2 regions of the Caulobacter sp. BE254 genome follow, and region 2 is predicted to be linked to the other one. Evidence: predicted binding sites of a transcription regulator. Region 2 holds the regulator's gene; the other holds the start of a gene.

Region 1 (11,689 bases), on a different contig from region 2:
GGATGTCGGACAGGCGGGTCGGCAGGCCGGCGGCCTTGATCGCGGCCTCGGCGCGGACCGCGTCCTGGGCCGAGCACAGCCCCTGGCGGACCGAGAAGCGGAAGGCCTGGGCCATGCCCAGCCCGACGGCCTCGCCGTGCTTGAGCGCGTCGCCGAAGCCCATCTCGCCCTCGACCGCGTGGCCGAAGGTGTGGCCCAGGTTCAGCAGGGCCCGCCGACCGGTCTCCTTCTCGTCCTCGGCGACGATCTGCGCCTTCATCTCCACCGAGCGCCCGACGGCGCGGACCAGGGCGGCGGTGTCGCGCTCCAGCACGGCCTTCACATGGGCTTCCAGCCACTCGAAGAAGGCGAAGTCGCCCAGCAGGCCGTACTTGATGATCTCGGCATAGCCGCAGGCCAGCTCGCGGGCGGGCAGGGTGGCCAGGATGTCCAGGTCGGCCAGCACCAGGCGCGGCTGATGGAAGGCGCCGATCAGGTTCTTGCCCCGCGGGGTGTCGATGGCCGTCTTTCCGCCCACGGACGAATCCACCTGGGCCAGCAGGGTGGTCGGGATCTGGATGAAGTCGATGCCGCGCTTGTAGATCGCCGCCGCGAAGCCGGTCAGGTCGCCGACGACCCCGCCGCCGAACGCGATGACCATGTCGCCGCGCTCCAGGTTCAGGGCCAGCAGCCGGTCGCTCAGGTCGGCCAGGCCCTCGAAGCTCTTGGTCTCCTCGCCGGGCGGGACCAGGATCACGTCGGTGGCGATCCCCGCGTGCTCCAGGGCGTTGGCCAGGCGCTCGCCGTGATGCTCGCCGACATTGGTGTCGGTGACGACCGCCACCCGCTTGCGCTTCAGCAGCGGGGCGATGTGCTCGCCCGCCCGGTCGATCAGGCCCGTGCCGACGACCACGTCATAGGCGCGCGCGCCCAGGCCCACGGGGATGGTGGTGATCACTTGGACTCGCTTTCGGATGGGGGCGGGCCTTCGGACGGGGCCAGGTAGCCCCTCAGGCCCTGGATCACGGCCTCGACCGCCACGCCATGGGGGGTGTCGCCGGTCTCGACGGTCAGGTGGGCCTCGCCATAGGCGGGGTAGCGGAGGCTGGCGTGCTCGCGCAGCACGTCCATCGGGTCGCGGCCCTTCAGCAGCGGCCGGCCTTCCTTGCGGCTGACGCGGCGCGCCAAGAGCTCCAGGTCGGCCTTCAGCCAGACGGCGACGGCCTTGGACTTGATCAGGGCGCGGGTCTCGGCGTTGACGAAGGCCCCGCCGCCGGTGGCCAGCACGTGCGGCGGCTCGTCCAGCAGCCGGGCGATCACCCGCCGCTCGCCGTCGCGGAAGGCCGGCTCGCCCATCTCGGCGAAGATCTCGGGGATCGAGCGGCCGGCGGCGGCCTCGACCTCGTTGTCGGCGTCGCGGAACGGCAGGTCCAGGGCCGCGGCCAGGCGGCGGCCGACGCTGGACTTGCCCACGCCCATCAGTCCCACCAGGACGATGGTCCTGTGGCGCAGGATCGCCCTGGGGTCGGAACCCTGGTCGTCGGGGCGGGAAGGGGCGGGATCGTCGGTCATGGCCTGCTGGCGGTTTACACGAGGGCGGGGCGTCCCGCCAAGGTTTGGACCAAAGCCGCGTCCAGGGTGTTCGGCAGGGCGAAAAGTTTCGCCAACCCCCGTCCTGCGGCATAGTTGATCCATGGCTCCTTCCAAGCGACTCACGACCTGTTCGACCTTCGTCCTGGCGGCGGCCCTGCTGTCGGCCGCCCCCGCCCTGGCCCAGGTGCAGGTCCAGTCCCTGGCCGCGCCGGACCTGTTCTCGCCACCGGCCGCCCAGACGGGCCTGTCGGGCGACCTGTGGAAGGACGCCTCGCCCGGTGTCGTCAAGGAGGCCCTGCCCAAGCTGGCGGCCAAGCCGCTGTCACCGGCCACGGCCGGCCTGGCGCGGCGGGTGCTGGCCACCGGCGCCAACGCCCCGGCCGGGATCGGCGACGACCCGGAGCTGGGCGCGACCCGGGCCATGGCCCTGATCGCCCTGGGCGAGGCCAAGGGCGCCGACGCCGTGCTCGACCGCGTCCCCGGCGTGGCCGGCAGCGCCCAGCTGTCGATGGCGGCGGCCGAGGCGGCTCTGATCACCGGCGCCGACGACAAGGCCTGCAAGGTCGGCGAGGCGCTGAGCGTCGAGCGCGGCGGGCCCTACTGGCTGCGGCTGCGGGCGTTCTGCCAGGCGATCGGCGACCAGCACGACGCGGCCCAGCTGACCTTCACCCTGGCCGCCCAGCAGACCAAGGACGCCGACTACGCCCGGCTGATGAACGCCCTGCTGTCGGGCACGCCGGCCGGGGCGGCCAACCTGAAGAACGGGATCAACTACGCCCTGTCGCGCAAGCTGGGCCTGGACGTCTCGGCGCCCGCCGTCGTCGCCGCCGCCTCGCCGGCCCTGAAGGCGGCGCTCAAGCCGGCCGATGCGGCGCCGCCCACCGACCTGACCGCCGCCCAGGCCGCGGCCGTCGCCGCCCTGCGCGGCGCCAAGGGGCTGACCGCCTTCACCGAGGCCGCCAAGGCCGCCCTGCCGGCCATCGCCGCCCTGGCCCGGGCCGACGCCCCGCTGGAGGACCCGATGCTGCTGGCCCGCGCCGCCCTGGCCGCGGGCGACCCGGCCACGGCCCAGGCCATCCGGGGCAAGCTGACCGGCGACGCCCTGCCCGCCGGCGCTACGACCACCGACCTCGCCCTGCTGGACGCGACCCTGGCCGCGGCCGAGGGCAAGAAGGACGGCCAGGTCCTCGACGGCCTGGTCGAGCGCGGCGTCCAGGGCGGGGCCAAGTCGCCCGCCCAGCCGGCCGGCCTGATCCTGGCCGCGCTCGGCGGCGTCGTCAGCCCGGAGGCCCGGGCCCCGTTCGCGACCTTCGATCCCGGCAAGTCCGCCGCCCCGGCCGGACGGCTGATCGTGCTGGACGAGGCGGCCGCCGCCGGCCGCCAGGGCGAGGCGGCGATGCTGGCCCTGTCGATCGCCGCCGACGCCGGTCCCGCCGGTCCCGGTCCGGTCGACCGCGCCCGGTTGGTCCGCGCCCTGCTGAAGGCCGGCCTGGAAGCCGACGCCCGCGCCTTCGCCGTGGAGGGGCTGCTGGCGCTGCAGGTGAAATGAGCGCCGCCGCCGCTCCGGGAAAGAGCGCGGGCTGGATCGACGCCTTCCTCGAGATGATGGCCGTCGAGCGCGCCGCCGCCCGCAACACCCTGACCGCCTACGAGAAGGACCTGATCGACGCGCGACTGTTCCTGGCTTCGCGCGGCGACCTGGACGGCGCCTCGGCCGAGGCGGTCGAGGCCTATTTCGCCGACCTGGGGGCGCGCGGCCTGTCGCCGGCCACCGCCGCCCGCCGCCGCTCGGCCCTGCGCCAGTTCTACCGGTTCGTGCTGGGCGAGGGCTGGCGGGGCGACGACCCGTCGCGCCGGGTCGAGGCCCCCAAGGCCGGGCGGCCCCTGCCCAAGGTGCTGTCGCGCGACGCCGTCCTGCGGCTGATCGCGGCGGCGGCCGCCAAGGACGGAGCCCAGGGCCTGCGCCTGGCCTGCATGATCGAGCTGCTCTACGCCTCGGGCCTGCGGATCTCCGAACTGCTGAACCTGTCCCTGGCGGCCCTGGCCCGCGACCCGGCCTTCCTGATGGTCAAGGGCAAGGGCGGCAAGGAGCGGCTGGCCCCGCTGAACGACGCGGCCCGCACGGCGGTGAAGGCCTATCTGGAGGTAAGGCCTCAATTCCTGCCAAAGGGCGTCAAGGAAAGCCCCTGGCTGTTCCCGTCGCGCGGCAAGGGCGGAAAGCTGACCGGCCGGCGGGTGTCGCAACTGCTGGAGGAGGCCGCCATCGCCGCCGGCATCGACCGCGAGACGGTCAGCCCCCACGTGCTGCGCCACGCCTTCGCCACCCACCTGCTGGAGGGCGGCGCCGACCTGCGCGTCATCCAGACCTTGCTGGGCCACGCCGACATCGCCACCACCCAGATCTACACCCACGTGGCCGGCGACCACCTGGCGGAGGTGGTGAAGACCAAGCACCCGCTGGGGCGAAAGGGTTAGGTTCTGTGGGCAGTAGACGTTGAAGGACGCGATGCGGTGCGTCCTTCGAGGCTTCGCTTCGCTACGCACCTCAGGATGAGGAGCATTGTTGCTGAATTCCTCATCCTGAGGCGCCCTCCGACGGAGGGTCTCGAAGGACGCACGGCGCTTCCCGATCCAAACAGCTCAACCAGCCACAACGCCTAGCCGTCCGCCCCGTCCACGTGCAGCGCGAAGCCGGTCGCGCCGGGGGGCTCCAGGCCTGGCTTGAGCGTCATGCTCGGGATCAGGTAGTCGCCGCCGTTCTGCCGCCGATAGGGGATGGGCGGGGTGGTCGCCAGCGTCCGCATCCGCTCGCGCAGGCGCTCGGCGACAGGCTCGAAGCCGGCCCCGTCGAGGCGGTCGACCCTGCAGGCCACGAACGGCGGCAGCACGTCGTAGCCGGGATAGTAGAGGATCCCGTGGTTGATCGGAAACAGCAGGTCGTCGATCGGGCCATTCACTCCGCGGGCGGAATAGTGCTCCTCCCAGCCGCCGGCGGTGACGATCAACATGGCGCGTTTCCCCGCCAGGGTTCCCTCGCCGTAGCGGTCGCCCCATCGTGTGTCGCTGTGCTCGCCGACGCCATAGGCGAAGCCGTAGGCGTAGACCCGGTCGACCCAGCCCTTGAGGATCGCCGGCATGGCGAACCACCACAGGGGGAACTGGAGGATCAGGACGTCGGCCCACAGCAGCTTCTCCTGCTCGGCCCTGACGTCCGCGGTCAGACCGCCGGCGGCGAAGGCCTCGCTGGAGGCCGCGGCGGGCTTGAAGCGCGCGTCCGGCGCCAGGACGGGGAAGTCGGCGCGGTCGACCTGCGACTTCCAGCCGTCGGCATAGAGGTCGGTCACCCGCACCTCGTGGCCCTGGGCCTTCAGCTCCTGAACGGCGACGTCGCGGAGCGCGCCGTTGAGCGAGCGGGGTTCGGGATGGGCGAAGACGAGCAGGACTTTCATGGGGCAGCGATCCTTGGGGTGGAAATCGACCCTCCAGGTAGGCGGTGTCGTCATGATCCGGTATGTGTCGGGAATGCATAGGATCATGCCGAAAAATGGATAGGTCCGACGTCACGCTGGAGCGCATGCGCACCTTCGTCCGGGTGGCCGAGCGGGGAAGCCTGTCCGCCGTCGCCCGGGAGCAGGGCGTCGGTCAGTCGACGGTCACCCGGCACCTGCGGGAACTGGAGGAGGCCGTCGGCGCGCCCCTGCTCAGCAGGACCACCCGGCGGGTCGCCATGACCGAAGAAGGCGCGCGCTATTACGCCCACTGCGTCCAGATCCTGCGGCTGGTCGAGCAGGCGGCGGACGAGGCGCGCGGCGCGCGCGGCGCGCCGGCCGGCACGATCCGGATCTCGTGCACGGCCGCCCTCGGGGTGTTGCACGTCAGCCGGCTGATCTTCGCGTTCCAGGACCTGTATCCCGACATCGGGATCGACCTTGGGCTCACCGACGAGCGCATCGACCTGGTGCGGGAGGGCGTCGACGTCGCGCTGCGCCTGGGGCCGCTCGCCGACAGTTCCATGAAGCTGCGGGCGCTGGGCCAGTCTCGGCGCCTGCTGGCGGCGTCGCCGGACTACCTGGCGGCGCGGGGCCGGCCGGCCGTGCCGGCGGACCTGTCCGGCCACGAGGGCGTGCGGATGTCGAACGTGGCGGGCAGCGAGACGCTGGTCCTGCGGGGACCGAACGGCCAGCACCATGCGACGCCGTTCGGGGGGCGTCTGCGGGTCGACCACGGGCTGGCCGCGCGCGAGGCCCTTGTCGCCGGACGCGGCGTGGCGCCCGCCCATCGGTGGCTGGTCGACGACCTGCTGGCGGCGGGCCGGCTGGAGGCGGTGCTGCCGGACTACGCGCCGCCGCCGGTCCCGCTAAACATGCTGATCGTCCCCGAACGGGCGGGCGTCGCCCGGGTCCGGCTGCTGGTCGACTTCCTCGCCGCGCGGATCGGCGAGGTCCCGGGGATCGAGAAGACCCGGCCGGAGCGCTAGGCGGCGCCGCGCGGTTTTGATTTGGCCGCGCGCCCTGCTAAGCACCCCCACCTTTCAGGAGAAGAACGACATGTCGGACGAAACCCGCGACAGCAACGGTGCGATCCTGGCCGACGGCGACAACGTCACCCTGATCAAGGACCTCAAGGTCAAGGGCTCGGGCGGCGTGACGCTGAAGCGCGGGACCCTGATCAAGAACATCCGCCTGACCGGCGACACCGACGAGATCGAGGCCAATGTCGAAAAGGTGCGCGGCCTGGTGCTGCGGACCGAGTTCGTGAAGAAGGCCTAGGGGCGAAAGCCCCCTCAGTCGCTCCGCGACAGCTCCCCCGGAGGGGAGCATCTGAGCGCGGATAGATCCTCCCCTTTTGGGGCAGGGCTATCGACTATGGCCAAAAGCGACTGTCATCGCGGACGAGCGGCAGCGCGAAGATCCGGGATCTGGGCGTGAGCTCAGAGCTTGCGGCGGTCCCGGATCGGCGCTCGGCGTCGCCGGGCTTGTCCAGGACGACAGGTTTTTTAGAGCCAATCCATAGGCGACAGCCTTGCGGCCGGTGGGGAGGGGGCGCCAATCCGGCGGGTGGCCTCGCTTCAGAGCTTCGGCGGCGCCGTCACGTCCGGTCCGGTCGGGGCCGGGACGCGGCGGGCCGAGGTGATGGGCACGGGCGGGTCGAGGATCTGGCCTTTCATCACCGGATTGATCGCCTTGCCGGGCGTCGGCAGGGCCAGGATCTTCTTGGCCACGTCCATGCCCTGGACCACGCGGCCGAAGGCGGCGAAGCCGAGGTTGTCGCCGGTGGCGGCCGGATTGGCGTCCAGATACGGCGCGTCGCCGATGCAGATGAAGAAGTCCGAGGTGGCCGTGCCCGGCGCGGTGCGGGCGATCGAGACCGTCCCGTCGACGTGCTTGAGGCCGGTCTGGCTGGTCGGCTCGTGGGCGACCGGCGGCAGGGCGCCGACGTTCTGCAGCCCGCCCTGGATCAGGCCGTAGTCCACCGCCCCCGGGGCCCGCGAGGCCCGGAAGAAGGTCGCTTTGTCGTAGAGCTTCCTGTCGACATAGCGCAGGAAGTTGGCGGTGGTGATCGGCGCCTGGGCCACGGCCAGCTGGATGACGATCCGGCCCTGCGGGGTGTCGAGGGCGACATAGACGGGAGGCTTGGGGGCGGGGGCCGGGGTCACCTGGGCGGCGGCCGGGAAGGCGGCCAGCAGGCCGGCGCCGACCAGGATCTCGCGGCGGAGGAGGGGGCGTTGGGTCATGGGGGTGAGACTAGCGTAGTCCCGCATCGTTCTTCCACCGTCATCCCGGGCCTTGTGCCCGGGACCCCTCTGTCAGCCGCAAGGGCAGGGGTGTGGCGCGGCTAGCGCGCCAAGGCGTTTCACCGTCAGCTGAACCAGGGGTCCCGGGCACAAGGCCCGGGATGGCGGCTGAAAGAGGGATGAGCGATCTCTCTAAAACCTAAACCAGCATCCCGTGCCCGCGCAGCACCACCAGCCGGCCGGCGTTGAAGAACGGCAGGGACAGGGTGACGGCGATCATAATCTCGAAGACCAGGCTGCCCAGGTTAAAGCGGCCGCGCGCCTTGTCGACCAGGGCCGAGACCGCCCGGCCCAGGGCCGCGCCGGCCCAGGCCATGGCCAGGGCGAAGGCCATGGCCGCCCCGACATGCGACTGGTAGCCCAGGAACAGGGCCGCGGCGGCGTGCGACAGGATCAGCAGGCCGCCCAGGGCCCGGCCCTCGGTCTTGCCCGCGATCCGGGCGCTCGCGGCGGGCTCGTCGCCTTCGCCGGCGTCGTCGTCCAGGGCGGTCAGGCCGAGGACCGCGCCGGGCCGGACCAGGGTCAGGCCGCCCAGCACCCCGCCGATCACGCAGGCGATCATCGCCAGGACGAGGGCAAGGCCGTAGCTCGAAATCGTCACGCCGATCTGGTCTCCAACCGCTGGGTCCTGGGGCGCCTAGGCAGGCGCATGGCAGACGGCCTCGACATTGCGGCCGTCCGGGTCGAGCACGAAGGCTCCATAGTAGTTGGGGTGATAATGCGGCCGAACCCCGGGAGGCCCATTGTCCGTGCCCCCGGCCGCCAGGGCCGCGGCGTGGAAGGCGTCGACCTGGGCCCGGGTCGCGGCGACGAAGGCGATGTGCATGGGGCCGGTCAGGGTCTCGCCGCCGCCGATCCAGAAGCTGGGCTTGCCCGCCTGGATGTCCCGGCCGTCGGCGCGAGGGCCATAGCCGAGATAGGCGTGGGCGCCGGTCTCCTCGGCGCTGACGCTCATCACCACGTCGACGCCCAGCGGCGCGAAGGCGGCGTCGTAGAAGGCCTTGGAGGCGTCCAGGTCGCGCACGGTCAGTCCGACATGGTCGATCATCAGCGCACCCTGACCTTGAACACCACCTTGCGGTCGCCGGGCTTGTCCGGCTCCCACGGGCGCTTGAACGTGAAGGCCAGGTCGGTCCGGCCGCGTCCGGCGGCCTGGTAGCTGTAGACGGTGGTCAGCCGCCCGCCGGGCAGGCCGGGGGAGGCGGCGACGTCCTGGCTGGAGCCGCCGCTCAGCACCAGGGGCGAGGCCTCGCGGTCCAGCCGCCACGCGTAGCCGGTCCCGGCGTTCGACGACAGCCGCACTTCCAGGGCCTGGCCGCGCGCCAGCTCGACCGGGCCGGCGTCGGCCTCGGTGACGACCCGCGGCGCGGGCGGCGCGGCAGTGGCGCAGGCGGCCAGCCCGGCCGAAAGGGTCAGAAGGCCGATCACGGCCAGGGCCGGGGCCAGGTTCGAGGAGTTCATCGTCTTCATGCCGCCGTCTTCCTCCCTATCTATGTCCGTCGCCGGATCGCCGCCGCCCCTCGGGCGGGTTTCGCCCACAGGAAATCGGCGACCGTCGTCCTTGACTCCCCCCGCCGCCGGTCCTAACTCCAGCCCGGCGTTGGCACTCGATGGGAGCGACTGCTAACAGCGACGCTCCCCGCTTGCCGACGGACCTTAAATGAAACCGTCCCGACGGAGAACGAGTCATGAAATTTCGCCCTCTCGGCGACCGCGTCCTGGTGAAGCGTGTCGAAGAAGAAACCAAGACCAAGGGCGGGATCATCATCCCCGACACCGCCAAGGAAAAGCCGCAGGAAGGCGAAGTCGTCGCCGTCGGCCCCGGCGCCCGCAACGACAAGGGTGACATCGTCGCTCTCGACGTGAAGGCCGGCGACCGCATCCTGTTCGGCAAGTGGTCCGGCACCGAAGTGAAGGTGGACGGCCAGGATCTGCTGATCATGAAGGAAAGCGACGTCCTGGGCATCGTCGAGGCCTAAGGCCCGACCGCTCGACCGCTTTCGACCCCAAGTTTCTCTTTTAGAAGGGCTCTCAAATGGCCGCTAAAGACGTCTATTTCTCCTCCGACGCGCGCGACAAGATGCTGCGCGGCGTCAACATCCTCGCCAACGCGGTGAAGGTGACCCTGGGCCCCAAGGGCCGCAACGTCGTGATCGAAAAGTCGTTCGGCGCCCCGCGCTCGACCAAGGACGGCGTCTCGGTCGCCAAGGAAATCGAACTGGCTGACAAGTTCGAGAACCTCGGCGCGCAGATGATCCGCGAAGTCGCGTCCAAGACCAACGACAAGGCCGGCGACGGCACCACCACCGCCACCGTGCTGGCCCAGGCCATCGTCCAGGAAGGCCTCAAGTCGGTCGCCGCCGGCATGAACCCGATGGACCTGAAGCGCGGCATCGACAAGGCCGTCCACGTCGTCGTCGACTCCATCAAGGCGTCGTCGAAGAAGGTCACCACCAACAACGAGATCGCCCAGGTCGGCACCATCTCGGCCAATGGTGACAAGGACGTCGGCGAGATGATCGCCAAGGCCATGGACAAGGTCGGCAACGAAGGCGTCATCACCGTCGAGGAAGCCAAGACCGCCGAGACCGAACTCGACGTCGTCGAAGGCATGCAGTTCGACCGCGGCTACCTGTCGCCGTACTTCATCACCAACGCCGACAAGATGGAAGTCCAGCTCGAAGAGCCGCTCATCCTGCTGTTCGAAAAGAAGCTGTCGTCGCTGCAGCCGCTGCTGCCGGTGCTGGAAGCCGTTGTCCAGTCGGGCCGTCCGCTGGTGATCATCGCCGAGGACGTCGAGGGCGAAGCCCTGGCCACCCTGGTGGTCAACAAGCTGCGTGGCGGCCTGCGCGTCGCCGCCGTCAAGGCTCCGGGCTTCGGCGATCGCCGCAAGGCCATGCTGGAAGATATCGCCATCCTGACCGGCGCCCAGGTCGTCAGCGAAGACCTCGGCATCAAGCTCGAGAACGTCTCGCTCGACATGCTGGGCAAGGCCAAGAAGGTCTCGATCACCAAGGACGACACCACCATCGTGGACGGCGTCGGTGAGAAGTCGGCCATCGAGGCCCGCATCTCGCAGATCAAGAAGCAGATCGAGGACACCACCTCGGACTACGACAAGGAAAAGCTGCAAGAGCGTCTGGCCAAGCTGGCCGGCGGCGTCGCGGTCATCCGCGTCGGCGGCTCGACCGAAGTCGAGGTGAAGGAAAAGAAGGACCGCGTCGACGACGCCCTGAACGCGACCCGCGCGGCCGTGGAAGAAGGCATCGTCCCGGGCGGCGGCGTGGCTCTGCTGAAGGCTTCCAAGGCCCTGGCGACCCTGGTCGGCGACAATGACGACCAGACCGCCGGCATCGCCATCGTCCGTCGCGCCCTGCAGGCTCCGATCCGCCAGATCGCCGAGAACGCCGGCGTCGAAGGCTCGATCGTGGTCGGCAAGGTCCTCGAAAGCGACTCGGCCACCTTCGGCTTCAACGCCCAGACCGAGCAGTATGTCGACCTGATCACCGACGGCGTCATCGACCCCGCCAAGGTGGTCCGCACCGCCCTGCAGGACGCCGCCTCGGTGGCCGGCCTGCTGATCACCACCGAAGCCGCCATCGTCGAGGCGCCCAAGAAGGGCGGCGGCGCCGGGGGCCCTCCCGGCGGCGGCATGGGCGGCATGGGCGACATGGACTTCTAAGGAAGTCCGGTCAGCTCAGCTGAACGAAATGAGAGGGGCGGGGCCGCAAGGTCCCGCCCTTTTTCTTTTGGCGGCGACCTTGGCTATCGCCCCAGCGCCCGACGGCGCTCCCAGGCGACCAGGATATCGAGGAAGGCCGTGACCCGGGCGCGGCGAAAGCGGGTGGCGGGCGTGACGGCGTAGATCCCGCCGCTCTCGAGGCTCCAGGCCGGCAGCACGCGCGCCAGGCGGCCGCTGGCCAGATCGGCCTGGACCGCATAGTCCGGCAGGACCGAGAGGCCGACGCCGGCCCGCACCGCTTCCAGGACCCCCAGGGTGGCGTCGATGGCCAGCGCCGCCGATGCCCGCACCGACCGCTGCTGGCCTTCGCCGTTGGAAAAGGTCCAGCCCAGCGGGTCGCGCAGGACGCTGTTGGCGACGAAGGGCAGGTCAGCGACCTGGCCGGGCTCGGCGTCGTCGTCTAGGCGGGCCGCGAGGGCCGGGCTGGCGACCAGGATCTGCTGGAACGATCCGATCCGCCGGGCCCGCAAGGCGCTGTCGGTCAGCCAGCCGACCCGGATCGCCAGTTCCATGTCCTTCTCGACCGGGTCCAGGGTCCGGTCGCTGATCACCAGGTCGGCGGTGCAGGCGGGAAACCGCCG
Region 2 (11,689 bases):
GGTGAGCTCGCGCTGGGCGGTCAGGTCGGCGACGATGGCGTCGGCCAGGGCCGCCTGCTCGTCGGTTCGCCCCCGGTCGCGCACGACGTTGAAGTCGCAATAGGGACAGATCCGGGCGCAGTAGGGCCAGTGGACGTAGACGCCCAGAGGGGGGAGGTCGGGAGGGGGCGGTTGGGTGGTCACGCCTCACCCTCATACGCGTTGTCATCCCGGAAGCGCGCAGCGCTGTCCGGGATCCAGGGCAGCCGCACCGCCTTCGCCCAGTCCCCTGGGTCCCGGACAGCCCCTGCGGGGCTTCCGGGATGACAACGATGGGGGCCTCTACTCAAACAGCGCCGCCCTCAACTTCGCGAACGCCACGGCCCGGTGGCTCATGGCGTCCTTGGCGGCCGGCTCCATCTCGCCGAAGGTCTGGTCGAAGCCGTTCGGAATGAAGATCGGGTCGTAGCCGAAGCCGCGGTCGCCGCGCGGCGGGAAGGTCAGGGTCCCGTGGACCTCGCCCTGCACCACCACCGCCGGCCCGCCGTTCGGCCAGGCCACGGCCAGGGCGCAGGTGAACCAGGCCGAGCGGTCCTGCGAGCCGGTCTCCTCGACCCGCTCGGCGACCTTGTCCATGGCCGAAGCGAAGTCCTTGCCCGGTCCGGCCCAGCGGGCGGAATAGATGCCGGGCGCGCCGTCGAGGGCGGCGACCGACAGGCCCGAATCGTCGGCCAGGGCGATCTGGCCCGACAACTCGGCCGCGTGGCGCGCCTTGAGCAGGGCGTTGCCGACGAAGGTCGTCTCGGTCTCGTCGGGCTCGGGCAGGCCCAGGGCCCCGGCCGCCAGCACCTCGAACCGGCCGTCGAGCAGGGCGTGCAGCTCCTTGGCCTTGCCAGGGTTGTGCGTGGCGGCGACAAGCTTCGTTCCAGCTTCCAGCTTCAGCGTCATCGCGCGACTCCTTTCCGGGACAAGACCATGCAGCTTCTCTACTCCCCCATGTCGCCCTTCGCCCGCAAGGTTCGCGTCGCGGCTTTCGAATTGGGCCTGGCGGATCGGCTGGCGCTGGTGGTGGTCAGTCCCTACACCGACGAGAGCGTGCGAGCGATCAATCCGCTGTCGAAGATCCCCGTGCTGCTGACGCAGGACGGGGCGCCGATCTTCGACTCGCCGGTGATCTGCGAATATCTGGAGCACTTGGCCGGCAGAGCCCTGACCCCCGCCGCAGGTCCCGCCCGCTGGGCCGCCCTGACCGTCCAGGCCATGGCCGACGGCATGGGCGACGCGGCCCTGGCCATCGTCCGCGAGCGCCTGCGCGAGGGTCCGCACCGCCAGGATCTGTTCGACCGCCAGGCCGCCGCCCTGGTCGCCGCCCTCGACCTGCTGGAGCGCCAGACGCCGCCGTCCGACCGCTTCGAGATCGGCGAGATCGCGGTCGCCGCCCAGCTGGCCTACCTGGACGTCCGCCAGGTGATGAACTGGCGCGAGGGCCGCCCGAACCTGGCGGCCTGGTACGAAACGGCCAGTCGCCGGAGCGCGATGGTGGCCACGGCGCCACACCTGGCGTAATCCGTTCGGTGAGCGCGATCATTGCTAAAGTTTAATATCGTTTATCGATAAGCGACATTGGCGCTGGCGGAATCGGCCCCTATCTTCGGAACCTGGGAGACACGCCATGCCGGCGCGGTCCCGCACCCGACCCGAAGGCCCGCCATGTCCGCCGCCAGACTGATCCGCATCGTCGACGCCGTCGCCACCCGCATGGCCACGCTGACGCTGATCGCCGGTCTGCCGCTGGCCGCCGTGACCTTCGCGATCAAGACGTTCTGACCCGAGGTCCAGCTCGCCTTTGACCGGTCCCGATCCGCCGGGGCATGGTCGGCGTTTCTGCGTGAGGGGAAGAGCGGATGCGCGCCTTGGGGCCTGGCTCGGTATCGAGTTTCCTGAAGATCATTCTGGACGTGATCTATGTGGGCCTGTGGGTCTGGGTCAGCCTGCTGGCGATCTTCACGGTCGCGGTGCTGCTGCTCAGCTTCAATCCCGAACTGATCACCTCGAAACTGCACATCGGCAGCGCGATCGACGAGCTGATCAGCAAGGGCCCGCTGTTCGCCGGCGCCCTGGGCGCCTGGGCGCTGCTGTCCGGCGGCTGGATGGTGATCGTCGAGCGCCTGCGGCGGGTGTTCTCCACCCTGACCGCCGGCGATCCGTTCCATCCGGACAATGTCCGCCGCCTGCGGGTGGTGGGCCTGGTCCTGGCCGCCCTGGAGATCGGCCACTACATCTTCGCCGCCCTGGCCAAGTGGCTGGCGCCGGACACCAAGATCGTCGACGGCTCGTTCAGCCTCAGCGCCTGGTTCCCGGTCCTGGTGGTGTTCGTTCTGGCCGAGGTCTTCCGCGAGGGCGCGCGCCTTCGCCGGGAAGCCGAACTGACAATCTGACGACGCGGAGACGAAAGAACCCCATGGCCATCCGCGTGCAACTGGACCGCATCCTGCTGGAGCGACGGATGTCGCTGACCGAACTGTCGGACCGGGTCGGCGTGACCATCGCCAACTTGTCGATCCTCAAGACCGGCAAGGCCCGCGCCGTGCGCTTCACCACCCTGGACGCCCTGTGCCGTGAGCTGGACTGCCAGCCGGGGGATCTGATGACCTATGAGCCGGGTCCTGGTGAGGTTCACGAGGAGGACTGAAGGCTCTTCGTTTCTCGCGCTCACTTTTCAACGTCATTCCGGGCCTTGTGCCCGGAACCCCTGGTTCAGCTGACGATGAAGCGCCTTGGCGCGCTGGCGCGCCACACTCCCGCACCTGCGACGGACAAAGGGGTTCCGGGCACAAGGCCCGGAATGACGGCTGTTATTTCGGGGTGTGGTCGAGCGAGCCCTACTTCGCCGCCGAAACCGCTTCCCGCTGCTTGACGAACAGTTCCCCGATGCCCTTCTCGGCCAGGGCGAACAGCTGCTCGAACTCCGCCCGCGTGAAGCCGCGCTTCTCGCCGGTGGCCTGGATCTCGACGATGTCGCCGGCGTTGGTCAGCACGAAGTTGCTGTCGGCCTCGGCCTGGCTGTCTTCCTCGTAGTCAAGGTCCAGCACCGGAGTGTCCTTGAACACGCCGCATGAGACGGCCGCCACCTGGCCCAGGATCGGGTCGGTCTTCAGCACGCCTTCCTCGATCAGGTAGTTGACGGCGATGCGCAGGGCCACCCAGGCGCCGGTGATGGCGGCGGTGCGGGTGCCGCCGTCGGCCTGGATGACGTCGCAGTCCAGGCTGATCTGGCGCTCGCCCAGGGCCTTCATGTCGACCACGGCGCGCAGGGAGCGGCCGATCAGGCGCTGGATTTCCTGGGTGCGGCCGCTCTGCTTGCCCTGGGCCGCTTCACGGCGACCGCGCGTATGCGTGGCCCGGGGCAGCATGCCGTACTCGGCCGTGACCCAGCCGGCGCCCTTGTTGCGCATCCAGCCCGGAACGCTTTCCTCGACCGTGGCGGTGACCAGCACCTTGGTGTGGCCGAAGCTGACCAGGCACGAGCCTTCGGCATAGCGGTTGACGCCGGTCTCCAGCGTGACTTCGCGCGTTTGGTCGGGGGCGCGTTCGGACGGACGCATGGAACAACTCCGGGGCTTTGCGTGATAGGATGGGGCCGCTTATCCTAACTTCAGCGGGGTCGTCCAATCCCGTCGGAACCTGGGGAGCCCGCCAGGGCGCGTTCGAAGGCTAGATGACACAGCTTTTTTCGGGTTTTTCCGCTCAGACTCCCAGTCTCACCGACCTGGACGCCCGCGCCCGCGACATTTTCCGGCGGGTGGTCGAATCCTATCTCGAGACCGGCGAACCGGTCGGCTCGCGGACGATTTCGCGCGGCGGCGTGGCGCTGTCGCCGGCCTCGATCCGCAACACCATGCAGAACCTGGCCCAGTTGGGCCTGCTGGACGCCCCCCACACCAGCGCCGGGCGCATCCCCACCCACGCCGGCCTGCGGATGTTCGTCGACGGCCTGCTGGAGGTGGGCGACATCGGCGAGGAGGAGCGGCGGACCATCGAGTCGCGGCTGTTCGCCCACGGCCGCTCGTTCGAGGAGGCGATGGGCGAGGCCAGCGCCATCCTGTCGGGCTTGGCCGGCGGGGCCGGGGTGGTGGTGGCGCCGGTCCGCGAGGGCGGGGTCAAGCACGTGGAGTTCGTGGCCCTGGGCGCCGACCAGGCCCTGGCGATCATGGTGTTCGACGACGGCACGGTCGAGAACCGGCTGATGAAGCGAGCGGCCGGCGTCACCCCCGCGGCGCTGCAGGAGGCCTCCAACTTCCTCAACGCCCGCCTGCGGGGCCGCACGCTGAACGAGGCCAAGGTCGAGATGGCCGCCGAGCTGGACGCGGCGCGGCGTGAACTGGATACGACGGCGGCGCGTTTGGTCGAGGACGGCCTGGCCGCCTGGAGCGGCGGCGACGACGCCGACCGCGCCCTGATCGTCCGGGGCCGCGCCAACCTGCTGGCCGACACCAGCGCCCGCGAGGATCTGGAGCGCGTGCGGCGGCTGTTCGACGACCTGGAGCAGAAGGGCCAGCTGATCGGCCTGCTGGACGACGTGCGGACCGCCGAGGGCGTGCGCATTTTCATCGGGGCCGAAACGCGACTCTTTTCGCTTTCGGGTTCCTCCCTGATCGCGGCGCCCTATATGACGGGCCGACAGAAGGTGCTGGGGGCGATCGGCGTGATCGGCCCCACCCGGTTAAACTATGCCCGGGTGATCCCGCTGGTGGACTATACCGCCCGCGTGCTTGGCCGGATGATGGACGGATAGAGGACGAGATGACCGACGAACAGACGCCGGCAGAAGACGTGGCTTTCGATACCGACCAGGCTTCGTGGGAAGACGCGTCGCAGGAAATCGAGGCGCTGAAGCTGGAAGTGGCGGCGCTGAAGGACCAGGCGCTGCGCTACGCGGCCGACGCGGAGAACACCAAGCGCCGGGCCGAGCGCGAGATGAACGACGCCCGCGCCTACGCGATCCAGAAGTTCGCCCGCGACCTCTTGGGCGTGGCCGACAACCTGTCGCGCGCCACCGCCCACAGCCCGCGCGAGTCGCAGGACGCGGCGGTGACCAACTTCATCATCGGCGTCGAGATGACCGAGAAGGAGCTGCTGGCGGCCTTCGAGCGCAACGGCCTGAAGAAGATCGACCCGGGCAAGGGCGAGAAGTTCGACCCCCACCTGCACCAGGCGGTGATGGAGCAGCCCTCGGACGAGGTCTCGGCCGGCGGCGTCATCCAGGTGCTGCAGGCCGGCTACGAGCTGATGGGCCGCCTGGTCCGCCCGGCCATGGTGGCCGTGGCCGCCAAGGGCTCGAAGGGCCCCGACGCGCCGGCCGAGCCGACGGCGGGCGCGGCGAACCCCTACGCCAACACCGACGCGGATACCGGCGGGGCCTTCGACACGAAGGCTTGAGGTCGGCCTGAGCTGCAATTTGGTTGTCATCCCGGAAGCCTCGCAGAGGCTGTCCGGGATCCAGGGGACTGGGCTGATACGGTGCGGTTCACCTGGATCCCGGACAGCGCTACGCGCTTCCGGGATGACAACTTCTGTAGCGTGTAGGGCAAGCCCTCAGCCCTTGCCCTCGATCCGGTCCGCCAAGCCCTTGGCCCCCGCCACGGCGTCGGCCCAGGTCACGTCGAAGTCGGCGTCCTCGCCAAGGTAGGGATCGGCCACCGACTTGCCCTGGCGCCCTTCGACCACATCCAGCAACAGCAGCAGCTCGGCCGTCGCGTCGGCCGGCCGCAGGGCCTTCAGGTCCGCCAGGTTGGCGCGGTCCAGGGCGACGATGTGGGTGAACCGGCGGAAGTCGTCGGGCGTCACCTGCCGTCCGCGATAGCCGGAGATGTCGATCCCCCGCCGCAGCGCCACCGCCTGGGCCCGGCGGTCGGGCGGATGGCCGACGTGCCAGGACCCGGTGCCGGCCGAATCGACCTCGACGTCCAGCCCGCGCCGCGCGGCTTCCTGGCGGAAAGCCGCCTCGGCCAGGGGCGAGCGGCAGATGTTTCCAAGACAAACGAACAGCACGGCGGGTCGCGGCACGGGCAGCCTTTCCAGCAAAAGGCCGCGCCGCTTGCGCGCACGGCCGTCAGGCCCAACATGTAGCCTCGCCCACGCTGACGATGAAAGGACATCACCCCATGACCACCGAGACCGCGATCCTCGCCGGCGGCTGTTTCTGGGGCGTCCAGGACCTGCTGCGCCGCTATCCCGGCGTGCTGAAGACCCGCGTCGGCTATTCCGGCGGCGACGTGCCCAACGCCACCTATCGCAACCACGGGACCCACGCCGAGGCGATCGAGATCATCTTCGATCCCGCCGTGATCAGCTATCGCCGGATCCTGGAGTTCTTCTTCCAGATCCACGACCCGACCACCCTGAATCGCCAGGGCAACGACATCGGGCTCAGCTACCGCTCGGCGATCTTCTACACCAGCGAGGAGCAGAAGCGGGTCGCCGAGGAGACCATCGAGGACGTCGACGCCTCGGGCCTGTGGCCGGGCAAGGTGGTGACCGAGGTCGCTCCCGCCGGCCCGTTCTGGGAGGCCGAGCCCGAGCACCAGGACTATCTGGAACGGATCCCCAACGGCTACACCTGCCACTTCATCCGCCCGGGCTGGACCCTGCCGACCAAGGCCGAGCGCGCCGCGGCCGTCTAGGCCGGATCGGCCTTGCAAGACGGGGCGCGCATTTCGCCGCACCCCGTCGCGCGCCCCCTCTTCCCCAGCGGCGCGATTACGCTAATGTCGCAAGTCCATTCATTGCGGGGCCGCGGGGGATTCTCTCTGTCGGCGGCGGCCCTGGGACCTGGACCGAGATATGAAGCTTACCATCGAGCGGGCGGCGCTGCTGAAGGCGCTGGGTCACGTGCAGAGCGTCGTTGAGCGCCGCAACACCATCCCGATCCTGTCGAACATCCTGCTGTCGGCCGATCGCGACACCCTGTCGTTCTCGGCCACCGACCTGGACATGGAGATCATCGACGAGGGCCTGGCCCAGATCGACGTGCCCGGCCAGATCACCGCCCCGGCCCACACCCTGTATGAAATCGTCCGCAAGCTGCCCGACGGCTCGGACGTCTCGCTCAGCTTCAGCGGCGACGACCCGCGCCTGGTGATCCAGGCCGGCCGCTCGCGCTTCAACCTGCCGGTGCTGCCGGCCGGCGACTTCCCGGTGATGAGCAGCGACGGCCTGTCGGGCCGCATCTCGGTCGACACCAACGAGCTGATCCGGCTGATCGACAAGACCCGATTCGCGATCTCGACCGAAGAGACCCGCTACTATCTGAACGGCCTGTACCTGCACACCGTCAACGACGGCGGCGTGACCAAGCTGCGCGCCGTGGCCACCGACGGCCACCGCCTGGCCCTGGCCGAGATGGACGCCCCCGAGGGCGCGGCCGGCCTGCCGGGCATCATCGTGCCGCGCAAGACCATCCAGGAGGCCCGCCGCCTGATGGAATCGGCCGGCGAGCAGGTCGACCTGCAGGTCTCGGCCCAGAAGGTCCGCTTCGAGTTCGGCCGCGCCGCCCTGACCTCCAAGGTCATCGACGGCGCCTTCCCGGACTATCTGCGCGTCATCCCGCGCGACAACGCCAAGATACTGACCCTGGACAACGACCTGTTCGCCAAGGCCGTCGACCGGGTGGCCACCATCTCGGCCGAAAAGAGCCGGTCGGTGAAGCTGGCCGTCGAGCCCGGCCGCATCACCTTGACCGTCCGCAACATGGAAGCCGGCCAGGCGGTGGAAGAGGTCGAGGTCGACTACGACGGCGAAGCCTTCGAGATCGGCTTCAACGCCCGCTACCTGCTGGACGTCTGCGGCCAGATCGGCGGCCCGATCGCCGAGTTCCGCTTCGCCGACCCGGCCTCGCCCACCCTGGTGGTCGATCCGACCGATCCGGGCGTCAAATACGTGCTGATGCCGCTGCGGGTGTAGGGCTTCCAGCGTCGAATCTTCTGGAAACGGGCGCCGCGTGCGCCCGTTTTGCCGCGGACTTCAAACCTCTCGGCCAATCAATCCAGGATTGACGGACTCCCCAAAGTCCCCTCCCACTGTGTCCACAAGACGCGGGGGGACGATTGGGCGATCCGAAGGGGCCACTCTCGAGCCAAAGCGCCGAGGCCGGACGGCGCGGGCGTCGAAACATCCTCGACAGCGGCATGAGCCTGGGCGGGTGGGTCGTGATCGCCGCGTCGCTGGGCCTCTGCGCCGCGTTCTATCTGGCCCAGAAGGACGCATCGACGGACGAGGCGACCTTCTGGAGCCTTAGAGGCCCGCCCTGCCCGCCCCTGGATCAAGCCAGTTACCAGCGCGCCTGGGGAACGGCTCAGGTCACGCGGTATGACGGGGCGAGCTTCGAATATCGGGTCGGCCACATGATGTGCACCCGGCGGCCCGACGAACATGGAGCGGGCCTGCATCCCGTCTGCCAATTCACGGGGCCTGTCTTCCTGGGCGTCGAAACCGGCGGCGAGCGCCACTATTTCGCGCCGCCGTCACGCTATGCGGCCCGCGTGGCGATCCTGGACGGTCAGCCCCGTTGCGTGCTGATCCCGCGCTTCAAGATGAACGCCCATCGCTAGAGGCAGGTCGGCTCGCGGACGCCGCCAACGACCTCAGGCGAGCCCGAGAACCCGCACGGCCAGCCAAAGACTGCCGCAGATCACCGCCCAGCCGATCGCGATGCCGAGTTCGGGATTGTTCTGCCACCATTGGCGCGACGCGCCCAAAGCCTTGAGTTTCATGTCCCCTCCCCAGGGTCTGTTACCGCTATTCAGAACATAGAAACCTTGTCGCGCAAGCAACTTCCGGTTCCTGCGACGACTTGCGCGCGAATCCCGGCGCCAAAGGTGGCCTCTTGCCGGCGTCGTCGCCCGTGCTAGCCTCCGTTGCATAAGAAAACGGGAGGCGGCGGGCATGGCCAGGGTCAGCTACATGACGGTGGGGTCCAACCGGCTCGAGGAGGCCAAGGCCTTCTACGACGCCCTGCTGGGATCGATCGGCATGAGCGGCGTCTTCGAGCACCCGTCGGGCGGGCGGCTCTACCGCGGCAAGGGCACGGGCCTGTTCGGCGTGCTCGGCCCCTATGACGGCCAGCCGGCCTGCGTCGGCAACGGCGTGATGGGCGGTTTCGACTTCGAGAGCCGCGAGGCGGTCGACGCCTTCCACGCCAAGGCCCTGGAACTGGGCGGACGCTGCGAGGGCGCGCCCGGAGAGCGCATGCCGGGCGCCTATTTCGCCTATTTCCGCGATCTGGATGGCAACAAGCTCTGCGGCTACAAGTTCGGCTGAGGCTCGACTTCCGATCGGGGGCCGGACCCCCATATCCTCGCCCAGGCGCCATTCCGGCGCCGGCGAGGAGCATTCCCCATGGGCATGGACATCAGCGGCCGCGCCGCCTTGGTCACCGGGGCGTCGTCGGGTTTCGGCGAGGCCGTGGCCCTGGGCCTGGCGCGGGCCGGAGTCAAGGTCGCCCTGGCGGCGCGGCGCGAGGACCGCCTGCAAGCCCTGGCCCGGCGGATCACCGAGGCGGGCGGCCAGGCGAAGGTCATCGTCGCCGACTTCACCGACGAAGCCCAGGCCCAGCGCGCCGTCCGCGAGGCCGAAGCCGCCTTCGGCCAGCTGGACATCCTGATCAACAACGCCGGGGTCATGTACCTGGAGCCGGTGGCGAGCGCGGACCTGGCCCGTTGGCGGTCGATGATCGAGCTCAACCTGCTGGGCCTGATCGCCGCCACCCAGGCCGCCCTGCCCGGCATGACCGCTCGCCAGGACGGCCATGTCGTCAACATCGCCTCGACCGCCGCCCACGTCTCCAATCCCCTGGCCGCCGCCTATTCGGCCACCAAGTTCGGCGTGCTGGGCTTCTCCGAATCCCTGCGCAAGGAAGTCCACAAGAGCAACATCCGGGTCACGGTGATCTCGCCCGGCATGGCCGCCACCGAGCTGCGCGACCACATCGCCGTCGACGCTATCCAGGCCACCATCAACGAGGCCGCCGCGGCCATGCGCCAGCTGACCGCCGAGGACGTCGCCGACGCCATCCTCTACGCCGTCACCCGCCCGGCCCACGTGACCATCAACGAGATCCTGATGCGCTCCACCGACCAGGAGCGGTAGGCCCGGCTTCGACCCAGTTCCGCCATGATGCGGGCCTAGCCAGCGATCCTCGCCGAAGGAGTCCGCCATGCGCGTGATCTGGGAACGAATGAGCGTCGTCGCGTTCAGTGGCGCCGCCTGGCTGCTCGTCCTGCTGGGCGCCCCGCACATGCTCCACGCGCTGCGCGGTCCGCCGCAGCTGATGGCCCACGCCAGCGTCGGTCGGCGCCGCGACCAGGGCTGACCGGTTTCCGCGCATCGACGGATTTAGACCTGCGGCCCGAATAGGCTAGAAGGCGCGGGTGAGCCGCGCCGCCCTTCTTTCGCTGACCCTGACCGACTTCCGCTCATACGAGCGCGCGCGGCTGCGTCCCGAGGGCGCCAGCGTCTACCTGTTCGGACCCAACGGGGCGGGCAAGACCAACCTGCTGGAGGCCATCAGCCTGCTGTCGCCGGGCAAGGGCCTGCGCGGCTCGAGCCTGACCGAGGTCGGCCGCCGCCTGCCGGGCGAAGCGACGGGGCGGGCCTGGGCGGTCGCGGCCGAGGCCCAGGCGCCTCAGACCGATCCTGGCGACGACGAGCCCGTCCGCCTGGGCACGGGCGTCGAGTTGGCCGGGGCCGCGCGCCGCATCGTGCGCATCGACGGCGAGACCGTGCCCCCAGGCCGTCTGGCCGACCACGTCCGCCCGATCTGGCTGACCCCGGCCCAGGATCGGCTGTTCCTCGAGGCGGCCGGCGAGCGCCGCAAGTTCTTCGACCGCCTAGTGTTCGCCGGCGAGCCCGACCACGCCCGCCACGCCAACGCCTACGACAAGGCCCAGCGCGAGCGCATGCGGCTGCTGACCGACGCGGCCGAGACCAGCCAGCCGGCCGACGCCATCTGGCTGACCGCCCTGGAAGCGCGCTTGGGCCAGGCCGGATCCCTGATGGCAGGAGCCCGGGCCCGCACCCTGCTGGCCCTGCAGGCCGAGATCGACGGCCGCGGCGACCGCCCCTTCCCCCGCGCCCGCCTGGCCCTGACCGGCGAGTGGGAAAGACTGGCGCTGGAGGGCGTCGAGACCAGCGAAATCGAGGCCCGGCTCGCCGCCGCCCTGGCGGCGGCCCGCCCTCGCGACGGGGCCGCCGGACGCGCCCTGACCGGCCCGCACCGGGGCGATCTGGCCATCCACCACGTCGACAAGGACCGTCCCGCCGCGGAATGTTCGACCGGAGAGCAGAAAGCGCTGATTCTGAACCTGGTTTTGGCCCAGGCGGCGCGACTTTCGCGTGCGAACGACGCACCGAATCCTATATTGTTGCTCGACGAAGTCGCCGCGCATCTCGACCTGAAAAGGCGGGCCGCTCTGGCCGACGAAATCACGGCGCTCGGCCTGCAGGCTTTTCTGACAGGCACCGACGAGTCGCTGTTCGACCATCTGAAAGGTCGGGCTCTCGGCGTTCGCGTCAGCGAACTCGGCCTGACCGCATTGGAAGACGTATGACCGAAGAGACCAAAGGCCCTGAAGCCGACGCCAACACCGATCGCCTGACCACCGCGGACGGTTCGGAAATGTCGGCCCCCGAAGTGATGACCGGCGAATACAGC

The links. Region 2 encodes HrcA, which represses chaperone genes, less so after heat shock. Its sites were predicted from a motif close to GTTAGCANTCNNNNNNNNNGANTGCTAAC; they were not measured.
Region 1: the regulator HrcA is predicted to act here: its motif matches at 8,966-8,994, upstream of groES (co-chaperone GroES).

What each region holds. Positions count from the first base shown of each region.
Region 1 covers NZ_JAVDWJ010000003.1:232,136-243,824, reverse strand. Annotated here, with positions in the region: gene aroB (3-dehydroquinate synthase) at 1-937, opposite strand, end outside; gene J2X41_RS07915 (shikimate kinase) at 934-1,551, opposite strand; gene J2X41_RS07910 (hypothetical protein) at 1,673-3,121, shown strand; gene J2X41_RS07905 (tyrosine recombinase) at 3,118-4,047, shown strand; gene J2X41_RS07900 (NAD(P)H-dependent oxidoreductase) at 4,230-5,021, opposite strand; gene J2X41_RS07895 (LysR family transcriptional regulator) at 5,117-6,049, shown strand; gene J2X41_RS07890 (alkylphosphonate utilization protein) at 6,120-6,341, shown strand; gene J2X41_RS07885 (peptidylprolyl isomerase) at 6,641-7,306, opposite strand; gene J2X41_RS07880 (DUF4345 family protein) at 7,506-7,961, opposite strand; gene J2X41_RS07875 (VOC family protein) at 8,004-8,414, opposite strand; gene J2X41_RS07870 (protease inhibitor I42 family protein) at 8,414-8,836, opposite strand; gene groES (co-chaperone GroES) at 9,055-9,345, shown strand; gene groL (chaperonin GroEL) at 9,402-11,048, shown strand; gene J2X41_RS07855 (LysR family transcriptional regulator) at 11,132-11,689, opposite strand, start outside.
Region 2 covers NZ_JAVDWJ010000008.1:81,779-93,467, forward strand. Annotated here, with positions in the region: gene hemW (radical SAM family heme chaperone HemW) at 1-147, opposite strand, end outside; gene rdgB (RdgB/HAM1 family non-canonical purine NTP pyrophosphatase) at 322-927, opposite strand; gene J2X41_RS15625 (glutathione S-transferase N-terminal domain-containing protein) at 955-1,545, shown strand; gene J2X41_RS15630 (DUF2975 domain-containing protein) at 1,884-2,417, shown strand; gene J2X41_RS15635 (helix-turn-helix transcriptional regulator) at 2,441-2,671, shown strand; gene rph (ribonuclease PH) at 2,862-3,584, opposite strand; gene hrcA (heat-inducible transcriptional repressor HrcA) at 3,698-4,774, shown strand; gene grpE (nucleotide exchange factor GrpE) at 4,783-5,418, shown strand; gene J2X41_RS15655 (low molecular weight protein-tyrosine-phosphatase) at 5,575-6,045, opposite strand; gene msrA (peptide-methionine (S)-S-oxide reductase MsrA) at 6,144-6,662, shown strand; gene dnaN (DNA polymerase III subunit beta) at 6,823-7,941, shown strand; gene J2X41_RS15670 (hypothetical protein) at 8,166-8,588, shown strand; gene J2X41_RS15675 (hypothetical protein) at 8,622-8,750, opposite strand; gene J2X41_RS15680 (VOC family protein) at 8,923-9,297, shown strand; gene J2X41_RS15685 (SDR family NAD(P)-dependent oxidoreductase) at 9,376-10,125, shown strand; gene J2X41_RS15690 (hypothetical protein) at 10,193-10,348, shown strand; gene recF (DNA replication/repair protein RecF) at 10,407-11,585, shown strand; gene gyrB (DNA topoisomerase (ATP-hydrolyzing) subunit B) at 11,582-11,689, shown strand, end outside.